2 regions of the Streptomyces sp. NPDC055013 genome follow, and region 1 is predicted to be linked to the other one. Evidence: riboswitches for the same ligand, from Rfam matches in the RefSeq annotation. Region 1 holds a riboswitch; the other holds the start of a gene.
The links. Region 1 has a riboswitch for cobalamin ahead of ACWGDB_RS34570 (ribonucleoside-diphosphate reductase subunit alpha). Riboswitches for the same ligand answer to the same signal wherever they lie in the genome.
Positions count from the first base shown of each region.

Region 1 (4,206 bases):
GAGCCGTTCCTCGACCTCCTTCGTCACCTCGGCCCGTACACCTTCCCGGCGGGCCCGGACCGTCGCCGCACGGCGGCGCGACAACAGCACCAGGGCCATGAGCAGTTCACGGCTGGGCCCGGGCGGCTGGAGCACATGCTCGACGAGCTCGCCGGCGCCCCGCTCGCCCAGCTGCCGCAGCACGCGATAGCCGAAGTAGGCCTGGATGATGCTGTGCGGGAAACGGACCTTGCGCTCGAAGCCCTCCACCAGTCCGAGCCTGTCCGCATTGCGTGCGATCCGGGCGAGGGCGGCGCGGCACTGGTCCATGTTGCCGCCGCGCAACCGCTTCCTCTCGTCCGGGCCGATCCGCCGGCACAGCACGTCCCAGATCTGCTGCCGGTGCCACTCGGAGAAGACGTTCCCGCGCCTGCCGTACCGGTCGAAGGCGCGTCCGCCGGCCCACAGGTGCTCGGCGCGGGCCTGCGCGCGTCGCATCGGACCGGGGTGGACGTCCGAGTCGAGCAGCTCTCCGAGGCCGACCTCCAGCTTGTCCTGGAGCAGTCCCAGACAGGCCAGGGCGGAGACCACTTCGAGGGCGTCGCGGCGTTCCTGCCGGCTCAGCGCGACGTCCCGGCGCAGCCTGCCCTGGCACAGCGCCTCGTCCCAGGTCTCCAGCAGCCACAGCCGCAGCATGCCGCGGTCGCGGCTGCGGGTGTTCATGTGCTGCGGGTCGTTGTCGGGCCGGTCGTGCTCCAGGGCGCCGTGGCGGTGCAGTTCGCGGGCGATCTGGAGGTAGACCGGCGACTCGGTCACCTCCGCCGTCTCCACGATCCAGTCCACGCGGCGTTCGTCCGTCTCCGGGACGCGTGCCTGGACGAACCGCAGGGCCTCCTCCTCGCTGAGCGGTTCCAGCTCCACGATCGCGGCCGGGGTGCTCTCCAGCGGGCTGTGCGGACGGGAGGCGATGACGAGGGGCAGCTTCTCCTCGTGGGCGCGCTCGATGGCCCGCCGGATGATGTTGTCCCGGTGCTGTTCGAGGCCGTCGCCGAGGAGAGCCTCCTCCAGTCCGTCGGCGATGACGACCGGTTTGTCGTCGGCCAGGAGTTGCTGCCAGACCCGCTCGGTCTTGCCGCGCGCGAGGATGCCCCGGGGTGCCTCTTCGGTGAAGCGCTGCTTGGCCATGCGTTCGAAGTTCAGGTCGGTGCCGCCGTTCGCGTCCCGCAGCCGGATCGGCACGGGTACGGCGTTCTGCTCCGCCAGCAGTTCCGTGAGGCGTACCAGGACGGCGGTCTTGCCCACACCGACGCCGCCGACCAGCAGATAGGGCCGGCGGGTGGCGCGCTCCCGCAGCCGTTCGGCGATGACCTGGGCGATCTCCTCGCGGCCCACGATCTCGGCGGTGTCCGGGCCTGCGGTGAGCACCAGTCGGTGGGGGTCGTCCCGTGCCTTGGCGAGATAGCGCCGCTTGGTCCAGCGGTACCACCAGAACAGAAAGAGTGTGGCGGCGATCGACGCGGCGAGCACCGGGCCGACGAAGCGCATGACCGTCTCGAATCCGGGGTTGCCCTGCCGCCACCGCTCGAAGCCGGTCGTGTTGCTCGAGATCAGGATGTACAGGCCCTCCACCACCCAGGCGAACAGGGCGAGCGCGGCCACCGTCCAGATGGCCCGGGTGACGTTGGTGTAGGTGAACCACCGGCGCCATTTCCTGGGGCGGGTGGTGCCGCCGCGGGCCTCCAGGCGGATCATCAGCCGGTGCCAGTGGCCCACGAACCCCTGCCTGACCCAGGTGCCCGCCCGTCTCGGAGCCAGCGTCGCCATCGGCGCGTCGCGCGGCCGCTTCTTGCCGGGCGGGCGACGCACGACCCTCGTCATCGTTCGTCTCCTTCCGAGAAGGACTCTCGAAACGGAGCGACCGCGGGGCGCCGACACCTATCTCCATGGAAGCACTCCCGGAACTCCCCGCAACCCGGCGGCCCCATGGCCGGCATGCGCGCCCCGGCGAGGGTCGAGATCCGGATACTCGCCGACATCACTCTCCTCACCTACAAGTTGACGCTCTGAAACCAGCACGACACAACATCTGGGGGTGGCGTGGCGGGTGAGCACAAGATGTATGCTCATGCTCGCTGTCGCCGCAGGGGAATCCGGTGCGAATCCGGAACTGTCCCGCAACGGTGTACTTGTGCATGTCTGTTCCCAGGACCGGCGTGCGCAGGAGTCAGTCCGAGGACCTGCCGACAGCGCGCCCGGCCACCCGGCCGGTGCGCCCGACGTCCGGGCCTCGTGGAATGGGCCGGTGGACGCGACGCCGTGTGCGCTCGTGTGCTGCCCCCTGCCCTCGCCGAGGCCCCCGTGCCGAGCGAGGGAGAGCCCCCACGTGACCATCGCGCCAGCAGACCCGGCCTCAGCCGTTCCTACCGTCCCCACGGACGAGGACGCTCCGGGAACCGCCTTGCTGCGGACCCTGACCGAGCTGACCGCCGACCTCGCCGACGCCGACCCCGGCCGGGTCGCCGCCGCCGCGCTGCGCGGCCGGTCCGCGTTCGCGGACGAGGCGGAGCTGCGCGAGCTGGCCACCGAGGCGGCGGCCGGCCTGATCTCCGAGGACCCCGCCTACAGCAGGCTCGCCGCCCGGCTGCTGACCCTCTCCATCGCCGCCGAGGCCGCCTCGCAGGGCGTGACGTCCTTCACCGGATCGGTCGCGGTCGGACACCGTGAGGGCCTCATCGCCGACCGGACCGCCGAGTTCGTGCGGCTGCACGCGGCCCGCCTCGACGCCCTGGTCGACACCGACGCCGACGACCGCTTCGGCTACTTCGGCCTGCGCACCCTGCACAGCCGGTACCTCCTGCGGCACCCCATCACCCGCAAGGTCGTCGAGACGCCCCAGCACTTCATGCTGCGCGTCGCCGCCGGTCTCGCCGAGGACGACACCGCCCGGTCGGTGGACGAAGTCTCCGCGCTCTACGGGCTCATGAGCCGCCTCGACTACCTCCCGTCCTCCCCCACCCTCTTCAACTCCGGCACCCGGCACCCCCAGATGTCGTCCTGCTACCTCCTCGACTCCCCCAAGGACGAGCTGGACTCCATCTACGACCGCTACCACCAGGTCGCCCGCCTCTCCAAGCACGCCGGCGGCATCGGGCTGTCGTACTCCCGTATCCGCTCCCGGGGTTCGCTGATCCGCGGCACCAACGGTCACTCCAACGGCATCGTCCCGTTCCTGAAGACCCTCGACGCCTCGGTCGCCGCGGTGAACCAGGGCGGCCGGCGCAAGGGCGCGGCCGCGGTGTACCTGGAGACCTGGCACTCCGACATCGAGGAGTTCCTGGAGCTGCGCGACAACACCGGTGAGGACGCCCGCCGTACGCACAACCTGAACCTCGCGCACTGGGTCCCGGACGAGTTCATGCGCCGGGTCAACGCCGACCAGCCGTGGTCGCTGTTCTCGCCGTCGGACGTGCCGGATCTCGTGGACCTGTGGGGCGACGAGTTCGACGCCGCGTACCGCAAGGCCGAGGCGGCCGGGCTCGCGAAGAAGACCATTCCCGCCCGTGACCTGTACGGCCGCATGATGCGCACCCTCGCGCAGACCGGCAACGGCTGGATGACCTTCAAGGACGCCGCCAACCGCACCGCCAACCAGACGGCCCTGCCGGGCCATGTCGTCCACTCCTCCAACCTCTGCACGGAGATCCTGGAGGTCACGGACGACGGGGAGACGGCGGTCTGCAACCTGGGGTCGGTCAACCTCGGCGCCTTCGTGAACACGATGACCGGCGACATCGACTGGGAGCGGCTCGACGCCACCGTCCGCACGGCCGTCACGTTCCTCGACCGGGTCGTCGACATCAACTTCTACCCGACCGAGCAGGCGGGCCGGTCGAACGCCAAGTGGCGGCCGGTCGGACTCGGCGCCATGGGCCTGCAGGACGTCTTCTTCAAACTGCGCCTGCCCTTCGACTCGGCCGAGGCGAAAGCCCTGTCGACCCGGATCGCCGAGCGCATCATGCTCGCCTCCTACGAGGCCTCCGCCGACCTCGCCGAGCGCAACGGACCGTTGCCGGCCTGGGAGAAGACCCGTACCGCCCGGGGTGTCCTGCACCCCGACCACTACGGTGTCGAGCTGACCTGGCCGGAGCGCTGGGCTGCCCTGCGCAGCCGTATCGCCACCACCGGCATGCGCAACTCCCTCCTCCTCGCCATCGCGCCCACCGCGAC
Region 1 covers NZ_JBSGVW010000039.1:32,093-36,298, forward strand. The annotation lists gene ACWGDB_RS34565 (ATP-binding protein) at 1-1,857, opposite strand, end outside; cobalamin riboswitch at 2,099-2,238, shown strand; gene ACWGDB_RS34570 (ribonucleoside-diphosphate reductase subunit alpha) at 2,363-4,206, shown strand, end outside.

Region 2 (4,206 bases), on a different contig from region 1:
AGCCGGAACGCCTCCGTCGCCCAGGCCAGGTAGGCCGGGTGGTCGGCGGAGCGCAGGGGCAGTGTCTCGCGCAGCGCGGGTTCGTCGACCTGGATGACGGAAGTCCCGGCCGCCTCCAGGTCGCCCACCTCGTCGCGCAGGGCGAGGGCGACCTGCCGGGCCGTGTCTCCCAGTGGCTGGTCGTCGCGGACGAAGGACCAGGCGAGCATGGTGACCGGGCCGGTGAGCATGCCCTTGACCGGGCGGTCGGTGAGGGACTGGGCGTACTGGGTCCAGCGCACCGTCATCGGCTCGGGTCGGGAGATGTCGCCGGCCAGGATCGGCGGACGGACGTAACGGGTGCCGTAGGACTGGACCCAGCCGTGCTGCGTGGCGAGGTAGCCGGTGAGCTGCTCGGCGAAGTACTGGACCATGTCGTTGCGTTCGGCCTCGCCGTGCACGAGGACGTCGATCCCGGTCTTCTCCTGGAAGGAGATGACCTCCTGGATCTCGGCCTTGATGCGTTCCTCGTACCCCGCGGCGTCGATGCGCCCGCCGCGCAGGTCGGCGCGTGCGGTGCGCAGTTCGCCGGTCTGCGGGAAGGAGCCGATGGTGGTGGTCGGCAGCAGGGGAAGGCCGAGGTGGGCGCGCTGGGCGGCGGCACGTTCGGAGTACGGCTGGGAGCGGCGGGCGTCGGCCTCGGTGACGGCGGCGGCGCGGGCGCGGACGTCCGGGTCACGGGTGATCGGCGAGCCGGCGCGGGACGCCAGGTCGGCCCGGTTGGCGGCGAGTTCGGCGGCGATGGTGTGGGTGCCCTGGGCGAGGCCCTTGGCGAGGGTGACGATCTCGGCGGTCTTCTGCTTCGCGAAGGCCAGCCAGCGCAGGACCTGTGGCTCGATGTCCCGCTCCAGGCCCGTGTCCAGGGGCACATGGAGGAGGGAGCAGGAGGCGGCCACGTCGACCCGGTCCGCCAGCCCGAGCAGGGTGCCGAGGGTGGACAGGGACTTCTCCAGGTCGTTGACCCAGATGTTGCGGCCGTTGACCACGCCGGCGACCAGGCGCTTGCCGGGCAGCCCGCCCACGGCGGCGAGTGCGTCGAGGTTGGCGGCGGCGGACTCGGTGAAGTCCAGGGCAAGCCCGTCGACCGGGGCCTTGGCCAGTACGGGCAGGGCGTCGCCGAGCCGGTCGAAGTACGAGGCGACCAGCAGCTTGGGACGGTCGGTGAGGGCACCGAGATCACGGTAGGCGCGCTCGGCGGCGTTCAGCTCGGCCGGGGTGCGGTCCTGGACGAGTGCGGGTTCATCGAGCTGCACCCACTCGGCGCCGGCCGCGCGCAGGTCGGCGAGGACCTCGGCGTACACCGGCAGCAGGCGGTCCAGGAGGGTGAGCGGCTCGAAGTCCGCGGGCACACCGGGGGCGGGCTTGGCGAGCAGCAGGTAGGTGACCGGGCCGACCAGGACGGGGCGGGCGGTCAGGCCCAGCGCCAGGGCCTCCTTCAGCTCGGCGACCTGCTTGGCCGAGTCGGCCGTGAAGACGGTGCCCGGGCCCAACTCCGGCACCAGGTAGTGGTAGTTCGTGTCGAACCACTTCGTCATCTCCAGCGGCGCCACGTCCTGCGTGCCGCGCGCCATGGCGAAGTAACCGTCGAGGGTGTCGGCCGTGACGGCGTCCCGGTGGCGCTCGGGGATCGCGCCGACCATGACGGTGGTGTCCAGGACGTGGTCGTAGTACGAGAAGTCGCCCGTCGGGACCTCGTGGACGCCGGCTTCGGCGAGCTGCTGCCAGTTGGCGGCGCGCAGTTCGGCGGCGGTGGAGCGGAGAGCGTCGGCGGTGACGCGGCCCTTCCAGTAGCCCTCGATCGCCTTCTTCAGTTCCCGGTTCGCGCCCTGGCGGGGGTAGCCGTACACGGTGGCCCGTGCTGCCGCGGCTGCGGACTTGCTGGTCACGGAGATCTCCTTCGCGAGATGAATCCCTGAGATCCCGGGGACGGGACGAGAGCGCGAAGGGGTGACGAACCGGACGGAACCGACCCCGCGCGGCAAAAGCGCGGTCGTCCGCCTGGTATGTACGCCGACCCGCCCTCGAGGTCACCGAGATCTCCATGCGCGGAATGGTCCGCACACGGGCAGTTGGCAGGTCTTCGGACTCGCGGGCACGTCCTCCTGACCGGAGGACACCTACTGGCCGTCGCTTCCCAAGCCCTTTTCGTCGGGCCCAGTGCTCATGACGGCGGTCGTTCCCACTCACCGCTGCGGGGCAGTCCCGGATTCCCACCGGGTTCCCTCTTGCGACGCATCCCACCTGGCGGGCGGGGCGAACCAGCTGCACCGGTCAGCCTACGGGGTGGCACCTCGGAGGGAAGGACGGCGTCCGTCATTCGGATGGTGAAATGGGACACCCGAGTGCCGCGTTTGCGCCGAGCGCCCGTGGGTCCCAACGCCACCGGGCGGGAAGCGCGCCGCATACGCGCTTCCCGCCCTTCCCCTGTGTCCACCGCGCGGGAACCCTCATCCCCGGCGGCGACGCGGGCCCCTCAGCCCGCGTCGTACCAGGCCCTCAGTCCTGGTCGTAGATGTGGAACCCGCGGCCGGCCTTCCGGCCGAGCAGCCCCGCCTCCACCATTCGCTGAAGCAGCGGGGGAGGGGCGTAGAGGGGTTCCCTGAACTCGTCGTAGAGCGACTCGGCGATCGAGGCGACGGTGTCGAGGCCGATCAGGTCCGCGAGCCTGAGCGGGCCCATGGGGTGGGCGCAGCCCAGCTCCATGCCCGTGTCGATGTCGGCGGCGGTGGCGAAGCCGGACTCCGCCATCCGGACCGCGGACAGCAGGTACGGGACGAGCAGGGCGTTGACGACGAAACCTGCCCGGTCCTGGGAGCGGATCACGGTCTTGCCGAGCGCTCGGGTCGCGAAGTCCTCGACCGCGGCGATCGTCGCCTCCGAAGTGTGCAGCGAGGTCACGATCTCGACCAGCGGCAGCACCGGCACCGGGTTGAAGAAGTGCAGGCCCACCACCCGGTCCGCCCGGCCGGTCGCCATGCCGAGCCGCATGATGGGGAGTGAGGAGGTGTTGGTCGCCAGCACCGCCTCGGGGTCTTCGACGATCTTGTCGAGGGCGGCGAAGACCTCGGTCTTGGCCGCCGGGTTCTCGATGACGGCCTCGACGACGAGCTGCCGGTCGGCGAGCTCGTCCAGGCTGCCGCTGAAGACCAGGCGGGCGAGGGCGTCCCGCGCCGCGGCCTCCTCCAGCTTGCCGCGGTGCACGGCACGGTCGAGTGACGCCGCCACCCGGTCCCGGGCGGCGCGGGCCGCGATCGCGTCCACTTCGCAGATCACGGTGTCGAGTCCGGCCCGTGCGCACACCTCGGCGATCCCGGCCCCCATCTGCCCGCCGCCGACCACGCCGACGCGCTGGATGCCCCCGCTCATGCCCCGGCCTCCGTCCGCTTGACGAGGTGCCGCGTGTACGCGTCCGGGGTGAAGAACAGCGGCAACTCGCCCGCCAGCGCGGTCCGTTCGAACAGCGCGCGGATCTCGTCGACGGGCGCCCACGGGTATTCGGCGCCGAGCGCGACGACCTCGTCGTCGAGCAGCCGCAGCACCGTCTCCCGGTCGATCACCCGGTGCCGGAGCCACTGCCAGACCTGCACACGGGCGATCTCGGCGGTGGCCGCGTCCTCCATGAGGCCGTCCAGCGCGACGGCGCCCTGGCCGCGCAGCCAGGCGGCGAAGTAGCGCAGCGCCACGGCGATGTTGGTGCGCACGCCCTCCGCGGTCGGCGGCCCGCTGATCCTGCGCACCGACAGCAGGTCGGCCGCGGTCACCTCGACGTCGTCGCGGGTACGGTCGATCTGGTGGGGCCGTTCACCGAGGACACCGCCGAAGACCTCGTGGCAGGTGGGGACGAGCCCGGGGTGGGCCACCCAGGAGCCGTCGAAGCCGTCCTCGGCCTCCCGCTCCTTGTCGAGCCGGACCTTGGCGAGTGCGGCCTCGTTCGCGGCCGGGTCCTTTCCGGGCACCTGGGCGGCCATGCCGCCGATGGCGTGGGCGCCGCGCTTGTGGCAGGTGCGGACGAGGAGTTCGGTGTACGCCCGCATGAAGGGGGCGGTCATCGTCACCTTCGCCCGGTCGGGGAGGAGGAAGTCGGTGCGGTGACCGAACGTCTTGATGAGGCTGAACAGGTAGTCCCAGCGGCCCGCGTTGAGACCCGCGCTGTGCTCACGCAGCTCG
Region 2 covers NZ_JBSGVW010000001.1:470,756-474,961, forward strand. The annotation lists gene metE (5-methyltetrahydropteroyltriglutamate--homocysteine S-methyltransferase) at 1-1,925, opposite strand, end outside; cobalamin riboswitch at 2,094-2,317, opposite strand; gene ACWGDB_RS02025 (3-hydroxybutyryl-CoA dehydrogenase) at 2,536-3,405, opposite strand; gene aceB (malate synthase A) at 3,402-4,206, opposite strand, start outside.
Region 2: another riboswitch for cobalamin. It lies ahead of metE (5-methyltetrahydropteroyltriglutamate--homocysteine S-methyltransferase); the one in region 1 lies ahead of ACWGDB_RS34570 (ribonucleoside-diphosphate reductase subunit alpha).